3 regions of the Agrobacterium sp. 22-221-1 genome follow, and region 2 is predicted to be linked to each of the others. Evidence: riboswitches for the same ligand, from Rfam matches in the RefSeq annotation. Region 2 holds a riboswitch; each other region holds the start of a gene.
What was found. A riboswitch is a leader RNA that binds a small molecule or an ion and turns the genes downstream of it on or off. The one in region 2 is predicted to bind cobalamin.
Positions count from the first base shown of each region.

Region 1: linked by a shared signal. The riboswitch ahead of bluB (5,6-dimethylbenzimidazole synthase) and the one ahead of ACQZ5N_RS08680 (DUF1636 family protein) in region 2 are both predicted to bind cobalamin.
Region 3: linked by a shared signal. The riboswitch ahead of metE (5-methyltetrahydropteroyltriglutamate--homocysteine S-methyltransferase) and the one ahead of ACQZ5N_RS08680 (DUF1636 family protein) in region 2 are both predicted to bind cobalamin.

Region 1 is NZ_JBNWCL010000025.1:4,349-12,032, reverse strand. It holds gene ACQZ5N_RS24385 (DUF1003 domain-containing protein) at 1-273, opposite strand, end outside; gene ACQZ5N_RS24380 (LTA synthase family protein) at 391-2,331, opposite strand; gene ACQZ5N_RS24375 (NAD+ synthase) at 2,554-4,233, shown strand; gene ACQZ5N_RS24370 (glyoxalase superfamily protein) at 4,489-4,866, opposite strand; gene ACQZ5N_RS24365 (TolB family protein) at 5,055-5,885, shown strand; cobalamin riboswitch at 6,086-6,267, shown strand; gene bluB (5,6-dimethylbenzimidazole synthase) at 6,345-7,061, shown strand; gene ACQZ5N_RS24355 (DUF2865 domain-containing protein) at 7,256-7,684, opposite strand, start outside.
Region 2 is NZ_JBNWCL010000004.1:273,510-281,193, forward strand. It holds gene cobG (precorrin-3B synthase) at 1-360, opposite strand, end outside; gene cobN (cobaltochelatase subunit CobN) at 360-3,710, opposite strand; gene cobW (cobalamin biosynthesis protein CobW) at 3,713-4,750, opposite strand; gene ACQZ5N_RS08680 (DUF1636 family protein) at 4,747-5,172, opposite strand; cobalamin riboswitch at 5,294-5,508, opposite strand; gene cobO (cob(I)yrinic acid a,c-diamide adenosyltransferase) at 5,643-6,260, shown strand; gene ACQZ5N_RS08690 (cobyric acid synthase) at 6,262-7,684, shown strand, end outside.
Region 3 is NZ_JBNWCL010000003.1:336,089-343,772, forward strand. It holds gene ACQZ5N_RS07270 (sugar ABC transporter permease) at 1-292, shown strand, start outside; gene ACQZ5N_RS07275 (ATP-binding cassette domain-containing protein) at 311-1,093, shown strand; cobalamin riboswitch at 1,155-1,366, shown strand; gene metE (5-methyltetrahydropteroyltriglutamate--homocysteine S-methyltransferase) at 1,467-3,815, shown strand; gene ACQZ5N_RS07285 (hypothetical protein) at 4,007-4,240, opposite strand; gene ACQZ5N_RS07290 (helix-turn-helix domain-containing protein) at 4,335-4,772, opposite strand; gene ACQZ5N_RS07295 (hypothetical protein) at 4,899-6,044, opposite strand; gene ACQZ5N_RS07300 (TfuA-like protein) at 6,041-6,754, opposite strand; gene ACQZ5N_RS07305 (YcaO-like family protein) at 6,751-7,684, opposite strand, start outside.

The sequences.
Region 1 (7,684 bases), on a different contig from region 2:
GAAGGCGCCGGTCGTCAGGATGATGGTGTTGATGACAGCCCAGAAGATCAGGAAAAAGCAGAAACCGAGGATGAAACCCCAGGAGCCGCCGACTTTGGCGATATTGTCGGCCAGTCTGTCGCCGAAACTGGCGCCAGCGGAAAACTCCGCATTGGTGTCGCTCGAAACCAGCTTCTTCTGGTGCGACAGTTCCAGAATGCGCCGCTCCACTTCGCCGATTTCGCGAGAGGAACGCTTGAAATGCGAAACGATATAGTCGGAGATATCTGACACGGTGTGTCTCCGGTTCTGATGGGGCGATGCGGATGTTATCCCGAGATAAACCCGCATGGCGGTGGAATTCAAACGATTTCCACCGCCATGCGGTTCAGGCGTCCCCGCCGAAAAACATCAGACCGATGGCGCGCCCTCGTGCAGCCAGTTGAAACCGGGGAAGAAGCGCTCGCGGCCATATTGCTGACCGAACATCATGTCGAATTGCAGCAGGCGGTAATCGCGCACCACGTCGGGAACGGCATTGGGCGCGATCGACCAGTCGGGCAGGGCCTTGCCGTCGGTCGTCACCAGCATATGCCGGTCGATGACGGAAAAGGCCTGGTGAACCTCGCCCAGCGTGCCGGTATAGAAGGGATCGGAGAAGCCCGCCGTCTTCAGCACGTGATAGGGCAAAAGCGCCGGGCTGATGGTGCCGATATTCTTGCGTACGCCCTTCTTTGAGGACCAGACGACGAGCGGCGTTTCGTGTTCCTTCTTCATCACCTCCAGCGGCGCGCGGCGGCTGGCCACCATGCCCGGCATGTAGCCGCTTTCCACGAAGGCCTGGCCGAGCGGTGGCAGGTGATCGCCGAAGAGGACGACGATGGTTTCACGGTCGCGCTTCTTTGCCCAGCGCATCAGTTTCAGAAGGGCCTCGTCGGCCTCCACCACCCCTTGCGAATAGGTCGCGAGCGCCTGCGATGCCGAAGGAGAAAGATCGCCTTCCACGCTGACTGTATCGGCGGCATAACGGCCCGCCTCGTAGGGACCGTGTCCTTGCAGGGTGACGGCGAAGAGGAAGAGCGGGTTGCGGGCCTGCTCGGCCGTCGCCATGATCTCGTCCATCAGCGCGTCGTCGGAGGCGAAGTTGCCGCGTTTTTCCATGGCTGGCAGCGTCTCTTCGGAGCGGAATTCCTCGAAGCCGAAGTTTTTGTAGACCTGCTTGCGGTTCCAGAACCATTCCTGGAACGGGTGCATGGCGATGGCGGAATAACCTTCGCCACGGAAGAAGCTGGCGAGCGAGGGCACCGGGCGGCGGATATATTGCTGATAGGGAATGCTGCCATAGGGCAGGAAGGCGTTGGAAAAGCCGGTCAGCGCCTCGAATTCCACATTCGCCGTCATGCCGCCGAATTCCGGGGAAAAGATATTGCCGGACTGTTTGGCGCGGATCGTCGGCATGGGATCGGCGGAGAGCTTCACATTTTCCAGCCGCGTCGGATCCCACAGCGATTCGCTCATCAGCATGATGACATCGGGGTAATCGCCCTTGTTGGCGGCGAAGGCGGCGGGCTCGGAGGTCAGGTCGGCAATGGTGTTTTCGCCGTAACCCTGCGGCGCCGAGACATTGGCCATCGGAATATTGAAGGCGAAGGCCATCAGGAAGCCGTTATGGCGGTAATTTTCCTGCTGATCCCACATCATCGGAATGATGTTGAGGCGATCGCGCACCCAGGAATAATGCGAATAGTCCATAAGCGAGGCAAGGCCGGCAAGAAGCGGCAGCGCCAGCGCGAGACCGGCGGCGCGTTCGCGCCAGCTCAAGCCCGGTGAATGGCGGCGCGCCAGCAGCCACAGCGCTGCGAGAGCGGCAATCGTGGCGCAGATGCCGAGGGCGACGAGTGCTGCCGTCATCGGCTGGGCCTTCAGCATTGTCGGCAGAAGCTCGAGAATCTGGCGGCCGAACAGCAGGTCGGAGGGGTAAAGCGGATCGGAAAGATAGGTCTGTTTCTGTGCCGAAATCAGCCCCGTCAGCGCGCAGAGCGGCGCAAGCGCGATCAGCGACAGGTAACGCCTGCCAAGAAGTGCATCCAGCGCCACGAGAAGGGCAAGCACGGCGGCAATGGTGGTCATGCCGGGGCGGGCGGAGGAGGTGAGGAAAGCGCCGACATCGTTCAGCGAACCGCGGGCGATCCACTCCAGCGCCACGACCAGCACGACGGACGCGACCGTCAGATTGGCAAGCGGATAGGCGATGCCCGAAAGCTTGGAAAGGCTCCTTGTCCATGCAGGCGAAAAGACGAAACCAGCCTTTTCGGAAGCCGTTGTTTTTGGCGCCGAATCTCTCAAACCCATACTCCGGTATTGCAGGCGGCACGGCCGATCCGGGGAGGTGAATCGGGTGTCGCAAAAGTGTCATGTAACTGTCACATAAGCGCGATGAACGCGACATGAACTTTGAAGAGTCTGGCCGGCGCGGCGATAACCTTAGCGTGAACGCGCGCGGCCGAAGCGTAACGGACGCCGCCATGCAATTGCCGCGTTGCGGAGCGGGCACGGGCGCGGTATTGAAAAGCCATGAGCGACAGACACGATATCCAGAACCATCTCCGGATTGCCGTCGGGCAGTTCAATCCCACCGTTGGCGACGTGGCGGGCAATCTCGCCAGGGCGCGCGAGGCAAGGGCCGATGCGGCGACGCAGGGTGCCGATCTTCTGCTTTTGACCGAGCTGTTCATATCCGGCTATCCGCCGGAAGATCTGGTGCTGAAACCGGCTTTCCTGAAAGCATGCTTGAAGGCCGTGGAAGAGCTGGCGGCGGAAACCGCCGATGGCGGGCCGGGCATCGTCATCGGTTTTCCGCGACAGGGTGAGACGGGACGGCACAATTCCGTGGCGCTTCTGGATGGCGGCAAGATCATCGCGCTGCGCGACAAGATCGACCTGCCGAATTACGGCGAGTTCGACGAAAAGCGTGTTTTCTCGGAGGGCTCAATTTCCGGTCCCTATAATTTCCGTGGGGTCAGGATCGGCATTCCGATCTGCGAGGAAATCTGGAACGATATGGGTGTCTGCGAGACGCTCGCCGAAAGCGGGGCGGAAATCCTGCTGGTGCCGAACGGTTCGCCCTATTATCGCGGCAAGCTGGATGTGCGCCATCAGGTGGCGCTGCGGCAGGTTATCGAAAGCGGCCTGCCGCTCGTCTTCGCCAACCAGTTGGGTGGGCAGGACGAGCTGGTGTTCGACGGCGCAAGCTTCGGCTTTAATGCCGATACGACGCTCGCTTTCCAGATGAGCCAGTTCGAGGCCACACTTGCCGTCACCGACTGGAAACGCACGGCAGACGGCTGGCATTGCGACAGCGGACCTTTCTCGAAGATTCCCGAAGGCGAGGAGGCGGACTATCGAGCCTGCATGCTGGGCTTCCGCGATTACGTCAACAAGAACGGTTTCAAGAGCGTGGTTCTCGGCCTTTCCGGCGGCATCGATTCGGCCATCTGTGCCGCCCTTGCCGTCGATGCGCTGGGCGAGGAGCGGGTGCGCTGCATCATGCTGCCTTACCGTTATACATCGGAAGAATCGCTGAAGGACGCGGCCGATTGCGCCAAGGCGCTGGGCTGCCGTTACGATATCGTGCCGATTTCAGAGCCGGTGGAAGGATTCCTCTCGGCGCTTTCCGATCTCTTCGAGGGCACGGAAGAGGGCATTACCGAGGAAAACCTGCAGAGCCGCACGCGCGGCACCATTTTGATGGCCGTCTCGAACAAGTTCGGCTCCATGGTGGTGACGACGGGCAACAAGTCGGAAATGTCGGTGGGTTATGCCACGCTTTATGGCGACATGAATGGTGGTTTCAACCCCATCAAGGACCTCTACAAGATGCAGGTCTATGCCATTTCCAGCTGGCGCAACGGTAATGTGCCGCCGGGCGCGCTCGGCCCTTCCGGCGAGGTGATCCCCGCCAATATCATTTCCAAGGCGCCCTCGGCCGAATTGCGCCCCAACCAGACCGACCAGGATTCGCTGCCGCCCTATCCGGTGCTGGACGATATTCTGGAATGCCTCGTCGAGAAGGAAATGTCGGTCGAGGAAATTCTGGCGCGCGGCCATGATGTGGCGACGGTGCACCGGGTGGAGCATCTGCTTTATCTCGCCGAATACAAGCGCCGGCAATCGGCGCCGGGCGTGAAGATCACCAAGAAGAATTTTGGGCGTGACCGGCGTTATCCGATCACCAACCGGTTCCGGGATCGGTGATTAAACAGGTAGCGCGGGTAGGGAGATGTTTTGCCCGGCGTTGCCGTGCGTTTCTTCTCCCCGCCCGGGAGAAGGTGGCCCGAAGGGTCGGATGAGGGGGCAACGCTGCCGTAACTCACTGCCCTTGCCCCCTCATCCCGCTGCCGCGGACTTCTCCCGGGCGGGGAGAAGAAACAAGGGGCATGCGCTCGTTCCACAAAAAGCCTTCGTGTTTAAGCAAGCGGCGCGGAGAAAACCCCGCGCCGTTCGCTCATCTCAAATAACCTGCCCCACATCGATGCGGTTGCCATCCGGGTCTTCAAACACAAAGGCGCGCAGGCCGTAATCCTTGTCCTGCAGGCCCTTGATGATGCGCAAGCCCTGGCTCTTGCAGAGCGCATGCAGCGCATCGACATCGCTCACCATCATATGCGCCACATTGAAGGGTGCCGCCTTGTGGGTGGGCTGCAATGTCAGGTGCAGCTCGGCATTGCCCTGTTTGAGGATCATGAAGCCGACGGGGGTGCCGTTTTCGGAGGTCTTTTCAAAGCCTAGAACACCGACATAAAAATCATGGGCCTTTTCGATGTTTTTGACAGGAAGCATTGCGGCGATCCGGCCGAAGCGGATGCCGTGATCGGCGATGGTATTCATCGCGGAACCTCGGTTTTAGGAGAAACGGCAAGGGTCGCGGACGGTGCCGGAGCGCTGGCGTTTTTTCCGGTTTGAATTTGCAGGACGGTGCCTGCCGCCCTAGGATCATAATCATGGCGATGGCGGATGCAAACGGAATGTCTGCACCGGGCGCTTTGAACGAGACACGGACACGCCCGGGAGGCAGAATGCGCAGCTCCATCGAAATCTTCAACATCCGCACCCGGCAGATGCGGGTGGTGTGGCAGACGCCCGATCTTTTCGAAGCACCGAACTGGTCGCCGGATGGAAAATATCTGCTGCTGAACAGCGAAGGGCTGCTTTACCGCCTGTCCCTTGCCGGTGATGCGTCGCCGGAAAAGGTCGATACCGGCTTTGCGACGCTCTGCAACAACGATCACGGCATTTCGCCGGATGGTTCGCGCTACGCCATTTCCGACAAGGTGGAATTCGGCAAGAGCGCCATTTATCTCATGGCCTCGACGGGCGGCGCGCCACGGCTGATGACGAAAAATCTTCCCTCTTACTGGCATGGCTGGTCGCCGGATGGGAAAGGTTTTGCCTATTGCGGCATTCGCGATCAGGTCTTCGACATCTATTCGATGGATATAACAAGCGGTGCCGAGACGCGGCTGACCCATGGCGAAGGCCGCAATGACGGGCCGGATTATTCGCCTGACGGTGAGTGGATCTATTTCAATTCCAGCCGCACCGGGCGGATGCAGATCTGGCGCGTGCGGGTGGATGGCTCCGCCGTCGAGCGCATCACCGACAGCCTCTATGGCGACTGGTTTCCGCACCCGTCTCCCAAGGGAGACAAGGTGGTGTTCGTTTCCTATGACGGCGATGTCTTCGATCATCCGCGCGATCTCGATGTGCGGGTGCGGCTGATGGATATGGATGGCGGCAATGCCGAGACGCTGTTCGAACTTTTCGGCGGGCAGGGCACGATGAACTCGCCCAACTGGTCACCGGATGGGGATGAGTTCGCTTATGTCAGGTATTTCCCGGTGGAATGATGCGGTAAAAGGAGGACCCGTCATTCCGGCCTTGAGCCGGAAACCAGTCGACGCGCGTCTGCGCGGCGAAAAGACTCCTCTCAGCCCAAGGACTTGGGCTGGCTGGATTCCGGCTCAAGGCCGGAATGACGGAGGTGAGGGGTGCCATGGTCACATCGCCGCATCGCCCGCAAAGAAGCTTGCATTCGCAAACTTTTTTGCCCATAGCTTGCCTGTCAGGTGCCCGCCGTTGCGGCGGGAGAATCGGGAATCCGGTGAAAGACCGGAACGTGCCCAGCGCTGTGAGGCGGACGTTCTTTTTTAAAGCCACTGGAGCAATTCGGGAAGGCGAAAAGGGCGGATGAAGCCTAGTCAGAAGACCGGCCTGACGGGATAGACCGAACCGCGCGGACGGCGGCAGGTTGTTGTCGAGGCGGGGTGCGCATTTGCGCCCGGCCTTCGCATTGTTGGGGATAAACGATGCCAGCCGATTCGTCCGTAAGCAATCCGCCCTGCGCCAGTTCGTTCGATCATGCGCTCTCGCCCGCCCGCCCGTTTTCCTGTGAGGAACGCGAGGCGATTTATCGTGCCATCGAGACCCGTCGCGACGTGCGCGACCAGTTCCTGCCGGACCCGCTGCCGGACGATCTGGTGGAGCGTCTTTTGAAGGCGGCCCATTCCGCGCCCTCGGTCGGTTTCATGCAGCCGTGGAATTTCACCCTCGTCACCGATGGCGCGATCCGTCAGGCGGCCTTCGTGGCCTTCAGCCGCGCCAATGAGGAGGCGGCGGCGATGTTTACGGGCGAGCAGCAGGCGCTTTATCGCAGTCTCAAGCTTGAAGGCATCCGCAAGGCGCCGCTCAGCATCTGCGTCACCTGCGATCCGACGCGCGGCGGCAAGGTGGTGCTGGGCCGCACCCATAATCCGCGCACGGATGTTTATTCCACCGTCTGCGCCATCCAGAATCTCTGGCTCGCGGCGCGCGCCGAAGGCATCGGCGTCGGCTGGGTCAGCATTTTCCACGATAGCGACATTCGCACCATTCTCGATATTCCCGACCATATCGAAATCGTCGCCTGGCTTTGCCTCGGCCGTGTCGATGCGCTCTATAACGAGCCGGAACTGGCGGTGAAGGGCTGGCGGCAGCGCGTGCCGCTGGAGGAACTGGTGTTTCGTAACCGCTGGGGCGGGGTGTAGAAGCGGAGGCCTGTGAATAAGGCGGGACGTTGCCGCGTGTTTCTTCTCCCCGCCGGGGAGAAGGTGGCCCGAAGGGTCGGATGAGGGGGCAAGCTCTCCGAATATCGCTGACGCCGCCCCCTCATCCCGCTGCCGCGGACTTCTCCCCCTCGGGGAGAAGAAGCAAGGGGAGCGCGCTCGCTCCGCGATGTATGTCACTGCTGCGGCTGTATACCCTTCAATGCCGGGTTCTTCAGGTCGATCCGGCCCGTCTGGTCGGGTAAGAACTTCGGGCCTATGACGCGGACGCGGCTGTCGTTCGGGTCATAGTCGCGTTCGGGAACGGGCTGTTCCGGCGGCTTGGCGGCCTGTTGCTGTTCGGCGGGTTTCTCAGCCTTGTCAGCTTGCGGTGATGGAATGGTGGTGATGCCGGAATAGGGTTTTTCGGGCTGCGGCCGGGCGGCCTCTTCCTGCTTTTGCATTTCCTTGTGATAGGCGGCCATGTTGCAGGCGCAGCTTGGCGCTTTTGCCGTGGCGTTTCTGTAAGCGAAGGCGGTTGGCAGGTCCCTGTAGGGTTTGCCTGTTTCTGCAGACACCATATCGGCGGTTTCCTGATCCGTCATGGAGTGGAAATAAAGCTCCGT
Region 2 (7,684 bases):
CTCCTCGGCAAGAGGGAAACCATCGGCAATCTCCGCGTCATCCCGACCGGCGAGAGGCGAAGTCTCGACCGCGAGCCCCGCACGCAACGGCAAATCCAGCGCCAGAACGTCTTTTTCCAGAGCACGGGCGCTTTCCGGCGTCAGACCGCGAAATTGCAGGCTGCCGCGTGCAGTAATGTCGATCAATCCGTTGCCATGCCGCTCGGCAAGCTGACAAAGCACCACCATGTCGCGCGGGTCGATATCCGCCTCGAAAGCGATCCGCGACAAAAAACCGTCACCGGTGCGCATGGGAGCGGACAGGGCCGGGCAGAGACCACGGCGGCCAAATGGCTGAACGGGATCGGCAACGGCCATCATCACGCCTCCACCCTTTGGGGGCGCGGCAGGATCAGCATTTCAAGTTCCGCATCCACCGCGTTGCGGCGGCTGTGCCACAGCCCGCGACGGCGAGCGGATAAAAAGCGTTCGGCCATCACCTGCGCCGCTTTCGGGTTTTCCCGCAGGATGAAATCGCGCACATCCTCATTGCCGAAATAGGCATCGTAAAGCGCCTCGATCAACGAGGAGGACACCGCATGGGTGGTTTCGGCAAAGCCGATCAACCGGTCCACCGTCTCGAGGAATTCCGCCGCCCCGCGCGGACCGTGCCGCATCTGACCGGCAATGAAGCGGGGATTGACGGCACGCGCACGCACCACCCGCGTCAGCGCCTGCGTCATCGACCTTGCACGCGGGCGCGCCGGATCTGTCGTATCCAGCGCAACAATATCGGCGACGCCGCCAAGCACAGCCTTCGCGGCGGAAAAACCGCCGATGAAGGCGACATCCGAAGAACCGTCCAGAAGGTCGCGGCCCGGATCGTCCCCGGTATGAACCAGAAGATCGGCGCGCCTGACCAGCTCCACAAAACCGGTATCTTCGAAAATCTCCAGCCCGTCCGCACCGCCGAAAGCGTGGCTCGCCGCATCGAGATAGGCCTGCCCCAGCTCCTCGCGTTCGTCCCATTTCCCGCTGGCAAGCTTTTCTTCGATGCCGGCACCATAGGTGCCGGGCGCGGAGCCGAAAATACGCGCCGGAATATGCCCAAGCGTGGCGGCCTCTTCCGCAAGCGGATTGTCGCCCGGCGCCTCCTCCCGCCGCGCGACGGCCTTGGCGGCGGCGTCGAGAAGCGCGATCAGTGCCGGGAACATGTCGCGGAACAGGCCGGAAATGCGAAAGGTGACGTCGACACGCGGCCGCCCCAGGCTCGCTGGCGGCAGCACCTCGATGCCGGTGACCCGGCCGGTCGCGAGGTCGTGGATCGGTCTCGCCCCCATCAGATGCAGCGCCTGCGCCACATCCTCACCGCCATTGCGCAGGCTGGCGCTGCCCCACAGATCGAAAACCAGATGTTTCGGCCAGTCGCCATGGGACTGCAGATGATGGCGCAGCACTTCTTCGCCCGCCATGCGGCCCAGCTCGAACGCCGTCGGCGTCGGCATGGTGCGCGGATCGGCGGCATAGAGATTGCGGCCCGTGGGCAGCACATCGAGCCGCCCGCGCGCAGGTGCACCGGAAGGGCCGGGGACGATATGCCGGCCATCGAGCGCGGCAAGCAGGGCAGCTTTTTCCGATTTAGCGCTTTCGAGCCTCAGAAGATCGGTCTCGTCTTTTGCACAGCGACCAAAAACATGCTGGCCATCCTTGATGGCGAAATCCTTGAGGTCACAGAGAAAGGCGTCGATGCGTGAGAGGGCCGCATCGGCATCATCTTTCGCAGCCACGCCCGCTTCCGCCGCAAGCCCGGTCTCCAGCGCCTTTTCGACGATCAGTTTCGCCAGCCGGTCACGCCGGCGGCGATCCAGCCCATCCGCCTGCGCATATTCATCGACCAGCTGCTCCAGCGCCGACTGTTCCGGCGAAAGCCCGGCATTGACCAGCACCGGCGGGACATGGCCGATGGTCACAGCCGCAATTCGCCGCTTGGCGACCGCCGCCTCGCCCGGATTGGAAACGATGAACGGATAGACCACCGGCAGCGAGCCGGTGACGATTTCGGGAAAACAATTGCGGGAAAGCGCCACCGTTTTGCCGGGCAGCCATTCCAGCGTGCCGTGCGCGCCAACATGCACGATGGCATGCGCACCCGCAATCCGCTGCATCCATGCACCGAAGGCAACAAGCGCGTGACGCGGTGGCAGGGCAGGGTCGTGGTAGTCCACCCGACGATCCTCATTGCGGCCCCTGTCCGGCGCTAGCGCCACGAACACTTCGCCGAAACGGGCGGCGCGGAACCGGAATGCGCCATCGACGAGTGCATCGTCATCGGTTGCCACACCCCATGTCGCGTTCACGGACCCGGCAGATGCCGAGGGCAAGGCGGAGAAAAAAGCCTCGTAGGTGGAAAGATCAATTGCCGCTTCCTGCTGTTCGACACAGTCGAGCAGCGCCCGCGCGGTCTTAGGAATATCCTTGACCGTATAACCGGCCCCGGCGAGATCCTGCATCATTTCGAGAACGCTTTGCGGCACATCGAGACCGACGGCATAACCGGTTCGCCCGGGCGCCGCACCGGGATAATCCGGCATCAGAATGACGATGCGGCGATCCCGCGGAAGGGCATTCCTCAGCCGCAGGAAAGAGGCAATGCGATTTGCCACCTGCTCGACGCGATCAGCCTCGGGTACATTGAGCAAACTCGCGCCGCCATCCATGCGCGCCTGTTTGAACGAGATTGCACCGGCGAGAATCCGGCCATCCAGTTCCGGCAGGACGACATGCATGGCAAGATCGGCGGGATTGAGACCGCGCGCATTTTCCGCCCATCCGTCCCGCCGCGTCGTCGCCATCACCACCTGAAACACCGGCACGCCGAGACGGTCGAACAGCGTTGCGCCGTTTTCATCCGTCTGGCTGGCGAAGGCGGTGGCGGCAATGATGGCGGCGGGCTTCAGATCGGGCAGCACCGTTTCGAGAAAACGGAGCGCCTCGCCATCCTTCAGGCCACTGACAAAAATCGGCAAGGGTGCAAAACCGCGCTGCGAGAGCGCCTCGAAAAGCGCGTCCACCGGTGCGGCATCTGCCGCCAGAAGCATGGAACGGTAAAAGAGGATGGGCAGAAGGGACGCACCGTCGGGAAAACCCGCGCAAGCTTCCGCCCTATCCACAACGCCCCTGCCGGGCCGGTAGAAACCGGCTTTCGGCAGCGGTTCGGCTTCAATATCCGGCCATGCCTCACCCCTTGCAAGAGCGGCGAGACCAAGGGCAAGCCGGTCCATATTCTCCTGCCCGCCCTCGCGAAAGAAGGAGAGGACCGAGGCCAAAGTCCGCCGATCGACGGTCGAGGCCGCTTCGAGTTTCTCGTCCCTTTCGCTGCACTCACCCGGCAAAAGCAGAAGCTTGATGCCGCGCCTGCGTGCAAGAATGGAAAGCTGATCGACACCGTAACGCCAGCGTTCCGCACCGCCGAGAATTCGGATAAGAATAACCCTGGCATGTTCCGCCGTCTTTTCGATCCAGAGATCGACCGACATGGGATGTCGAAGCTCGGAGAGGTTGGCGGCTGACAGGGAGGGGAGCGCACCCTCTGTTCGCCGCCAAGCCTGTTCCAGCCCGGCCAGATCGCTTGCCGAAAAAGACAGTACCACCACATCCGACCGGGGCTGGTTGAGATCAACCGGCTCGATCAGGTCGTCCAGAGACGAGGATGTGGTGGCGAGAATGTGCATCGTCAGGCGGCCAGCATCTGTTCGATCTTTTCGCGGTTGATGCCCTTTTCGCCGATGACGACGAGGCGGCTGCGGCGTTCCTCACCCGCAGCCCAAGGGCGGTCGTAATAATGGTTGACACGGCTGCCGACAGCCTGCACCTGCAGGCGCATCGGCTTTGCGGAAACCTCGATGAAGCCCTTGATGCGCAGGACATTTTCCGCAGCCGCCGTCTCGGCGATACGGGCTGCCAGCGCTTCCGGATCGGTCACGGCCGGCAGATCGATGACGAAACTGTCGAAATCGTCATGCTCGTGGTCGAGTTCACCGTCATGATGGGTACGGCGGTTTTCGATATCCTCTTCCACCGCAAGGCCAAGACCGATCAGCACGGCGGGGTCGATGGCGCCATTGGAAGCCACGACGATCTTTGCCGCCTTCGGCAGATGTTCGAGAACATGCGCCTTGGCCCTGTCCAGGCCGGCATCGTCAAGAAGATCGGCCTTGGTCAGCACGATAAGATCGGCGCAGGCGACCTGATCCTCGAAAACCTCTTCGACCGGGTCATCGTGATCGAGCGCCTCGTCATTGGCCCGTTGGGCCGCGAGTGCTTCCATGTCGTGCGCCACCTGCCCTTCGGCAAGGGCAGCGCCATCCACCACGGCCACGACGGCATCCACCGTCACGCGGCTCTTGATCGCCGGCCACTGGAAGGCCTGCACCAGCGGCTTCGGCAGGGCGAGGCCCGAGGTTTCGATGAGGATATGCTCCACCTTCGGCTGGCGGCTCAGAATCTGTTCGATGGCGGGCTGGAAATCATCCGCCACCGTGCAGCAGATGCAGCCATTGGCCAGTTCGACGATGTTTTCTTCCGGGCAGCTTTCAATACCGCAACCTTTGAGAATCTCGCCATCGATGCCGATATCGCCGAATTCGTTGACGATGATCGCCAGCCGCTTGCCGTCCAGCTTTTCGAGAAGGCCGCGCAGCAACGTGGTTTTGCCAGCCCCCAGAAAGCCGGTGACGATGGTGCAGGGAACGCGGTCCAGAAGGGTGCTCATGATCTCTCCTCGGTAAAATCGAATGGGGGAATGCGCGCCACCATGCCGCGCTTTAAGGGTTCGGGGCGGCCGCGCCAGGGCATCAAACCGTCGGGGGCGGCAGCCAGCAGCCGCGCGCCGGTCAGCAAATCTTCCGCGTCACTTATTGTCAGCCCGCCAAAAACATAGGACCAGCCATCGGTGCTGCGCAGCACGGCGCTAAGCCCGCGCTTGCAATTGGCGAGGCAGTTGACGGAACGAACGGTGACACCCGTTTCCTCCGCCTTTGCGATGACGGCATCGGCGAGGCGTGAGCCGGGGCGCGGTTCGGCATTGGGGTCGGCTTCATCGCGACAGCTTCTGCAAACGAAGACGGTCACGCCGGACGCCGTTTCGTCCTGCGTGTTTCCGCCTGCACATGAAGATGTCGCTGAAATATCCAAACCGTATCGTTTCCCGCGCCTTGCAAAAAAATCTCGGGGGTGCGGATGTCGAATACGGTAAGCGGACAGGCGCAAACCGGATGTTCGATCTAACCGACTGACCGGAGCACCCCGCCCGGCAGACGTTTTTCCTGAAACGGCAGGTCTCCTGGCTCGCGGCTTTACACCCTGACACCGCCTTCCCGAACCCGTTGAGGTGTCCAGTGGCTTTACGGTGCGGGCTTACCGCTTACAGTTGCGGGGGCAGCCACGGAATGACCCGGTAGTCGGGCTGGAACCGTGTTCCCTCTTAGCTTTTCCCGTTGCCGGGAAAAGACCGTCAGTCCGTTACCCTTAGGCTGAACGGGCGTGAGGGTCAATGCCGCGGCCCTGTGGCCCGCACATTGCCGGGTGCGGCAAATTGGGTATAGTCGCCGCTCCGAACGGCGGGGGCACCGGGTCCCGCACCGCTGGATGAAAAGGAAAACGCGATGACACGCGACATCAGCGACAGCGAAGCCGAACGTCACCGGCAGAAAATGGTCAACCGCAAGACGGTGCAGGACGCCGAGGTTGCGGAAAAGACCATCGAAAAAGGTCTGCTGATGATCAATACCGGCCCGGGCAAGGGCAAATCCACCGCCGCTTTCGGTCTTGCCCTGCGCATGCTCGGCACCGGGCGGCGGGTCGGTGTCGTTCAATTCATCAAGGGCGCATGGTCGACGGGAGAACAGCAGGCGCTGACTTTGTTCGGCGACAGGGTCGTGTGGCGCACCATGGGCGAAGGGTTCACCTGGGACACACAGGATTTGAAACGCGACGTCGCAGCGGCGGCAAAGGCCTGGGAAGAAGCCAAGGTACTGATGGCCGACGAGACCATCGGCCTGCTGATCCTCGATGAGCTGAATATCGCGCTCCGTTACGATTACCTGCCGCTGGAAGAGGTGGTCGAAACGCTTTCTAGCCGCAGGCCCGATCTGCATGTCATCGTTACCGGCCGCAACGCCAAGCAACCGCTCATCGACGCGGCTGATATGGTGACGGAAATGACCCTCGTGAAACATCACTTCAAGGCGGGCGTGAAGGCGCAGGCGGGGATAGAATTCTGACATGGCTGCACGTGTGCTGATGTTTCAGGGAACCGGCTCGGATGTCGGCAAATCGCTGATGGTGGCCGGCCTTGCCCGTGCCTTCGTCAAGCGCGGCCTGTCCGTCATGCCGTTCAAACCGCAGAACATGTCGAACAATGCGGCGGTCACCGCCGATGGCGGCGAGATTGGCCGCGCGCAGGCGCTGCAGGCACGGGCGGCGGGCGTGCCGCTTTCCGTGCACATGAACCCGGTGCTCCTGAAGCCACAGAGCGAGACCGGCGCACAGGTGGTGGTGCAGGGCAAGATCGCCGGAAATGCCAAAGCGGCCGATTATCAGCACATGAAGGCCGGGCTGATGCCGCGCGTGCTCGAAAGCTTCAACCGCCTGAAACAACAGGCCGATCTGGTGCTGGTGGAAGGCGCGGGCAGCGCCTCAGAAATCAACCTGCGTGCCAATGACATCGCCAATATGGGTTTTGCGAGAGCTGCGGACGCGCCTGTGATCCTGATCGGCGATATCGACCGGGGCGGCGTCATCGCCAGCCTCGTCGGCACCAAAGTCGTGCTCGAAGCTGAAGACGCGGCGATGATCGAAGGTTTCATCGTCAATCGCTTTCGCGGCGACCCGGCCCTGTTTTCGGACGGCATGCGGATAATTGAGGAAAAGACCGACTGGGCCTCCATCGGGCTCCTGCCGCATTTTGCCGACGCCGCTAAGTTGCCGGCAGAGGATGCTCTCGGGCTTTCCGGCCCGGCTGAGCGGAAACCTAGCGCAAAGATCCGCATCGCCGTGCCGATCCTGCCGCATATTTCCAATTTCGACGATCTCGATCCGCTGGACATGGAACCGGATGTCGAGCTCATCCGCGTGCGGCCGGGCGAAACCATTCCCGCCGATTGCCGACTGGTACTGCTTTGCGGCTCGAAAACCACCATCGCCGATCTTGCCGTGCTGAAAAATACAGGGCTCGACATCGATATCAAGGCGCATGTGAGACGCGGCGGCTATGTTCTGGGCCTCTGCGGCGGATACCAGATGCTTGGAAAAACCGTTGCCGATCCCGAAGGCATCGAAGGACCGCCGGCAACAGTCGACGGGCTCGGCCTGCTGGATGTCGACACTGTTCTGACGGGGGACAAAAGGCTGGTTTCCGTTACAGGGAAAAGTTTCGACGGTGTTGATTTATCCGGCTATGAAATGCATGTCGGTGAAACCACGCGCGGAACCGACAGCCTGCCTTTTTCGAAAATTGATGGGCATGAAGACGGCGCTGTGTCGCCTGACGGCCGCATCTTCGGCACCTATATTCACGGCCTGTTTTCGGATGACCGCCAACGCGGCGCGTGGCTTGAGCGGCTTGGCGGACAGAACACGGAACTGAACTACGATGCGCAGGTGGACGCCGTTCTTGATCGCCTCGCGGCGCATATGGAACAGCACC
Region 3 (7,684 bases), on a different contig from region 2:
TCTGTGCGCCATCGCGGCGGCCATCTCGACCGCCCGCCTCAACGCGGCCACCAATGCCCAGGGCGAGCTGGACGAGCTTTACACCATCGCGGCGGCCGTCATCGGCGGCACCTCGCTTGCCGGCGGTGTCGGAACCATAGCGGGCGCGATGCTCGGCGCGCTCGTCATGCAGTCGCTGCAATCCGGCATGGTGCTGGTGGGCATCGATACGCCCTTCCAGCGCATCGTCGTTGGTGTGGTTCTGGTCGTCGCCGTCTGGCTCGACACCATCTACCGCGCCCGCGCCAAGTAAGAACCGAGGAGAACTCCTATGACGGACCAAGTCACGCCCCTCGTGGAAATGCGCAATATTTCCATTTCCTTCGGCGGCATCCACGCGGTGGAAAACGCCTCTGTCGATCTTTTCCCCGGTGAGGTGGTCGCCCTTCTCGGCCACAATGGCGCGGGCAAATCGACCCTTATCAAAATTCTCTCCGGCGCATACCGGCGCGATGGCGGCGATATCCTCATCAATGGCGAGGATGCGGATATCCGCAATCCCCGCGACGCCAAGAAATACGGTATCGAGACCATCTACCAGACGCTCGCCGTGGCCGACAATGTCGATGCGGCCGCCAATCTTTATCTCGGTCGCGAGCTGAAGACGAAATGGGGCACGCTTGACGATGTCGCCATGGAAGCCTCGGCCCGCGAGGTGATGGGGCGTCTCAACCCCAATTTCCGGCGGTTCAAGGAACCGGTGAAGGCGTTATCCGGCGGCCAGCGGCAGTCTGTCGCCATCGCCCGCGCCATTCTGTTCGATGCCCGCATCCTCATCATGGACGAGCCGACGGCCGCACTCGGGCCGCAGGAAACGGCGCAGGTGGGCGATCTCGTCAAGGAGCTGAAACGGCAGGGCATCGGCATCTTCCTCATCAGCCACGATATTCACGATGTCTTCGATCTGGCCGACAGGGTTTTCGTGATGAAGAACGGAAAGGTGGTGGGCCATGCCCGCACGCAGGATGTCACCAAGGACGAAGTGCTTGGCATGATCATTCTGGGCAAGGTGCCGGCCGGTGCGGTGCCGGGGCCGGGTGCGGTCGCGCTCTGAATTAGGTGAAATAAAGATATAAAGATTTCTTTATGTCTATTGACATCGTGACGCCCGTGGTGAGAAATGCGGGTGTCATGGTTCTCCGGGCCTGATTATTTCAATCCTGGAGCTAAGAGGGAATCCGGTGCGCCGACGATCGGCAAGACCGGAGCTGCCCCCGCAACTGTAAGCGGCGAGCCTTTGTCCAACACGTCACTGGGTAACCCCCGGGAAGACGGACAAAGGCGACGACCCGTAAGCCAGGAGACCTGCCAGGACAAAATAACGTCCACGGGCGGGGTGTCCCGGTGGTTGCTGCAATGGTCCGGCAAAGGCCGGGCCTGCACGCGTCCGCTTTACCCATGCCCCCACAACCAAATGGGGTATGACAATGCCAGACAAGACCATTCCAGTCGCATCGCTCGGTTTTCCGAGGATCGGACGCCATCGCGAACTGAAGTTCGCGCTTGAAGGCTTCTGGTCCGGCAAGATTTCCGAGACGGAACTGCTCGAAACCGCTGCCCGGCTGCGTGCCGAAAACTGGGCGCTTCAGCGTGAGAAGGGGATTACCCATATCCCGTCCAACGATTTCTCCCTCTACGATCATGTCCTCGATACGGCCGTGATGGTGGGCGCCATTCCATCCCTTTATGGATGGGCGGGTGGGGATGTTTCCCTCTCCAACTATTTCGCCATGGCGCGCGGCAGCCAGAGCGAAGGGCATGCAGGCTGCGGCCATGGGCATGAAGGACATTCGCATCATGGTCAGGGCGTTCCGGCGCTGGAAATGACCAAATGGTTCGACACCAACTATCACTACATGGTGCCGGAGGTTTCAGAGGATCAGCATTTCGTGCTCACCTCGCAAAAGCCGGTCGACCACTTCCTTGAGGCGAAGGCGCTCGGCATCCATACGCGTCCGGTCATTCTCGGCCCGGTCACGTTCCTGAAGCTTGCCAAGGCGCGCGAGGCAGCCTTCAAGCCTCTCGATCTGCTGGCAAGGTTGCTGCCCATCTATGAAGAGCTGCTGCGTCGCCTGCGAGCGGCCGGTGCCGACTGGGTGCAGATCGACGAGCCGGTCGCCGTGCTCGATCTTTCCGAGGGGGAGCGGCACGCGCTGGCTATAGCCTATCGGGCTTTGTCGAAGGCCGCGCCGGATTTGAAAATCTTGCTCGCCACCTATTTCGGTGGGCTTGAGGATAATCTCGAAGCCGTCGCAGCGCTTCCGGTCGCGGGCCTTCATATCGATCTGGTGCGAGCACCCGATGCGCTGGAGGCGGTGTTGAAGGCTTTGCCGGGAAATCGCGTCCTGTCGCTGGGTGTCATCGACGGCCGCAACATCTGGCGCGCTGATCTCGCTGCAATTATTACCCGATTGGAACCGGTGATCGCGGCACGCGGTGCGGCGGCGTTTCAGATCGCGCCGTCCTGCTCGCTGCTGCATGTCCCGGTCGATCTCGAACTGGAAACCGGCCTCGATGCCGATCTGAAAAGCTGGCTTTCCTTCGCCACCCAGAAGCTCGGCGAACTTGCCACGCTTGGCAGGGCTCTCGGTGAGGGCAAGGCTGCTGTCGCGACGGAACTGGAGGCTGCCTCCAAGGCCGTTGCCGCGCGTGCATCCTCGCCGAAGGTGACGGACGCCGCCGTGCAGAAGCGTATCGCGACGATTGGCGAGGCCGACAGGAAGCGGGTGAGCCCGTTTGCCGAGCGGCAGAAAGTGCAGTCGCAGGCCATTGCGCTGCCGCTTTTCCCGACGACGACCATCGGCTCCTTCCCGCAGACGCCGGAGGTGCGCAAGGCCAGATCGGCGCATTCCAAGGGCGCGCTGACGGATGCGCAATATGAAAAATTCCTGCAGAAGGAAACCGAAATGACCATTCGCTGGCAGGAGGAAATCGGTCTCGACGTTCTCGTGCATGGCGAGTTCGAGCGCAATGACATGGTGCAATATTTCGGCGAACAGCTTTCCGGTTTCGCTTTCACCCAGCATGCATGGGTGCAGAGTTACGGCTCGCGTTATGTGCGTCCACCCATTATTTTCGGCGACGTGTCGCGTCCGAAAGCGATGACGGTTCGCTGGTGGGAATATTCGCAGTCGCTCACCGACAAACCCGTCAAGGGCATGCTGACCGGGCCGGTGACGATCCTCAACTGGTCCTTCGTCCGCGACGATATCGCCAGAAGCCTGACATGCCGCCAGATCGCGCTCGCCATCCGCGATGAGGTCAATGATCTCGAAGCGGCCGGTGCGCAGATGATCCAGATCGATGAGGCAGCTCTTCGCGAAGGACTGCCGCTTCGGCACCGGCATTGGCAGGATTATCTCGGCTGGGCGGTGGAATGCTTCCGCATTTGCTCCAGCGGTGTGGGCGACCGCACACAGGTTCACACCCATATGTGCTATTCCGAATTCAACCAGATCATCGATGCCATTGCTGCCATGGACGCCGACGTGATCTCCATCGAGACCTCGCGTTCGAAGATGGAATTGCTGGATGCGTTTCGGACCTACAAATACCCGAACCAGATCGGTCCCGGCGTTTACGACATCCATTCCCCGCGTGTGCCGGCGGTTGGAGAAATGGTCGATCTTCTGGCGCTGGCGCGAGAGCGGCTTGACGACCGGCAGCTCTGGATCAATCCGGATTGCGGCCTGAAGACGCGTAAATGGGAAGAGGTCAGGCCGGCCCTGGTCAACATGGTCGCCGCCGCTGCCAAGCTTCGCCGCGCGGTGCTCTGATATGAATGGAGGCCCGGCGAGAACCGGGCCTCCATCATGGCTTCCGCCGGGAAAATGTGGGGGAGGGCATATGAATGCCTCTCCGGGAGGATGGAGCCAGCCGGACAGGCAGATGAACGTTTCCGGGCCTACGACTGGAGATCGGTGTGGAAACGCTCAATCCCGGCGGATTTACGCCGTTGCGAAAGCGCTCAATGCAGGTCGGCCTGTGCGAAGACGCCGACATTCAGCTCTGCGCTTACCGGCGGCAGACCCTGCTGATTGATGTCCTGGGCCAGCGACAACAATGCCATCTCCAGGAAATAGGTCGACATGCCCAGTTCCAGAGATTTCGAGCGCTGGCAAAGATAGGAAACCATCCGCCCGAGCGCCAGAATCTCGTCTGCATTGTCCTGTTCAAGTATAGCTGTGGTAGACGCCGCCATGATTCCCTCTCGACAGTCGACAGTATGAAAACGCGATAATGTTGCGTTGTTCATTTTCGACCACATCGAGCGTCACGCGAGCGTCACACCTGCGTCAATCGTCGTTTTTGTCCGCCGGCGCGGCGGCATTTTCCGCCGCTTCAGTCGCGGCGAGCGATGTCACGAGAGCGACGATGCTTCTGCGCACGGCGGCGCTCTTGATGCGCGAAAAGGCCTGGTTGAGCGAAAAGCCTTCATTCGAGGCCACGAAGGTCTGCATGGCATTGATCGTGCCAAGGGCCGGATTGGCCGGGTCGCCATCGGGCGTGGCATTGGCGAACAGGGAGCTGACCTCAACGCCGAGAATCGACGCAATGGCCTGCAGACGGGACGCGCCGACGCGATTGGCGCCCTTTTCATACTTCTGGACCTGCTGGAAGGTGATGCCCAATCGCCCGGCCAGCGCACTCTGGCTCATGCCGAGCGACTTGCGGCGCATTCTGATTTGTGCGCCGACATGGACGTCGATCGGGCTGGGTAGTTTGGCGTGCATTACAAATTCCTCCGGTTGAGGTTCTTAAATCCGATGATTATCAATTAATATTGTTGAAGGTATACATTCAACACAATTTCCACGGGTATTATGACGCTTTATTGACGAAATTGCACGATTTTTCGTTCATAATCGCGTGTATGGGCCGCGATTTATTATTTTTGTTGCACAACGCAACGCACCGTTGCGGCTGGAAAGATGGCTCCATCCGGCCACGCCGATGGTCTGAAAGCCGATTCTGTCCCAAATTTCTCGGTTCATTGCATCGAATTCCTCAAGCGACTCGGTATCGCCGAAATGCGGAACCCAGACGAATGGCCGTTTCTGACCGGAACGTATGACATTTTCAAGAAGGACATTGTTGTAAAGTCTGGGCAGGCATTTGTTGGTGTCGATGGCCGGCGAAAGCGGGATGGGATTTCGTTCTATCGCAAAGCCCTGCCGTGCGAGCCAAAGTGCCGAGGCGTCCAGTTTTCGTTTCAGCTCGGTTGCGGCGCGGGCATTGCATCCGCCATGCGCGACAGGGTCGGCAACGAGCAATAGCGGCCGGCCGCCGCTTCTCAGACCGGTGACGGAAACGAACTGGTCAACGTGGAAGCCGCATTGGTGCATTTTTTTGCCGGCAATCTCCGCTCCGCAAGTTTCCATCGCGGAAAAATCGGAAGAGACCGGGACTTTGCCGAGATCTTCCGGCCGATATCCGAAACTGAAGATGCTTCTGCCGTCGAGAGCCTGAATTTTTCGCCACCGCTGCGAAGGGATGGCGGCATTCCTTCCGATCCCCCTGTCATCCTGCAGGCTGGAATGGCCCACCAGTCGAAAATCCGGGCCGACAAGCTGGTTGCCCCCTGCCAAGGCGACATCCGAATGCGTGGTTGCCGCTCCCAGATATTCGGCCAGGCTGACACCGATGGCCTTCTCCGCCACCAGGACGAATTCCGCCGCAGCATCAACCGCACGCACATGGAGCATGTCCTGTATCCATGGATGCGAAATGCTGTCGTTTCCGGCAAGGGGTATAAGCGCGGTGCTGCAAGAGGCTGGCAGGCTGCCGAGCCAGTCTCGTGCTGACCCGAGACTGGCTCGATCGGTCACGATAACGGCGGTGATATCCGCAGGCAGGGCCGAGAGCAGGTTTCCGATTGGAACGAGCGGTGAAACAATGTCAGCGGCCCTGTTTTCCGCAAAAAAAGAGGCGGGTAGTGCGAGCGCAATCGTGCGGATCAGCCCGCCGCAATCGGGCATCAGAGGCAAGGGCTGGATGGCGCTCAAGACGCTTCGTCCCCTGCCGCCCGCCTTGCCGCCAATTGCTGGAAAAACATCGTATTCTGAAGCTTCCATGATGGCGGCGGTGGGGATGGCAACGTTTCGCCCTTGAGCGTTACCAGAAGCCTGGCCGCATCGTTTCTTTTGACGGAAACCGCATTGGCCGCGAGCAGATTCGCCGTCGCGGATCCGAGGCCCGCTTCCGTGGCGATGGCGCGCCACGTCCTGCGGGTAAAATGCAGATTGTTGGCTGCGCGGGTGAGTGCGTCATATTCCTCTGGAGCGACCGTATCGCGGCAGGCGGCAAGCGTCGCCTCGGCATCGACCAGCGCGACTGTCAGCGGGCGGTAATCGAGCGCGCCGGGTGCATGGCTCACCGCCACATCGGCATCGGAAAAACGCCGTCCGTCGCGATAGGCCTCGAAAATCTCGCCGATGCCGATCATGCCGAAGGGGGCGCATTCCGCCGCCCTGAGCGCTCCCATGCTGGCGGCGCCGAAAACGGTGACGCCGCTCGACAGTGCAAACAGGATTTCCTTGTGCCAGACGGCGGCGCAATCGCCGTAAAGCCCGTCGATCAGCCCGATTGTTCCGACGCCTTGCCGAACCGCATCGAAAATATCGCCGCAGGCGGCCGGACCGCGAAGATCGAGACCGGATATATGCTCGGCTGCGATGCCGTGGATGGACGGGCCTGCAAAAACCACCGGTTTCATCCGAGGCCTCCGACGGTCAGCAGGTGATCGAGAGTGCGCTGCGAGATATGTTGCAGGCCGCCGCCGGCCGGAGCAAGGCCGCTTGCCAGAACCCGCACGACATGCAGGCCGGATACCTCCGTTTCCAGCGGAAAGACATAGATATCCTCGATGCCGCCGGCGAACAGGTGCGTCGCAAGCTGACGCCATGGCGGCGAAGACGCGGCGTCATGTATAAAATCGAGATTGGCCGGCACCCTTTCCATCGGCTGCACGCCGGGGGCCGAAGACCCGACCGCAACCATATCCCGCTGGTAGCGGAGAGGGGAAAGATCGTCCCTCGCGCCGCTGATATCGGTCAATCGCGACTGGATCGCCTCCAGCAAGGCTGCAATGGCAGCGCCATGGATATCAGGCCGGCAGGCAGCCCCTGCGGCGCTGCGGGTGCCTGGCCCGTCCTGCGCCTGAAGCGACCGGGGCAGGCTCGCCATCGCCACCGGCACGCCAAGCCCATTCGTCATGTCGAAGAAGGACGGCGGCAGGCCGATATCCGACAGGTGCTGAACAAGACCGTCGAAGGAAGGATCGACGCCCGCCGGAATGAGGATCGGTCGCGGTGCGATGGCGCGCGTCTCGAAAGTGTCAACGAGAAAGCAGGCATCGTTTTCAATGAGTTCGAGCAGGGCATGGAGGACCGCATGGTCAGGGTCGAACCCCGCCGCGAGCCCTTGGGAACTCATGCGGAAGGCCTGCCGGTCCCATGGGAAATCCACCCGGAAATCCATGCCGACAAGTTCGTAAGGCGCAAAAACCTCCCCCTGCCGGCGAATGGATGTGCCCTTCACCCAGGCGCGTTCTTTTCGCGGATCGAGCGCGTCCGGATCGACCCTGCCAACGGTTTCGAAGGGAATGAGAGGAACCCCTTTGTCCCGCATCTCCTGAACGGAGCTG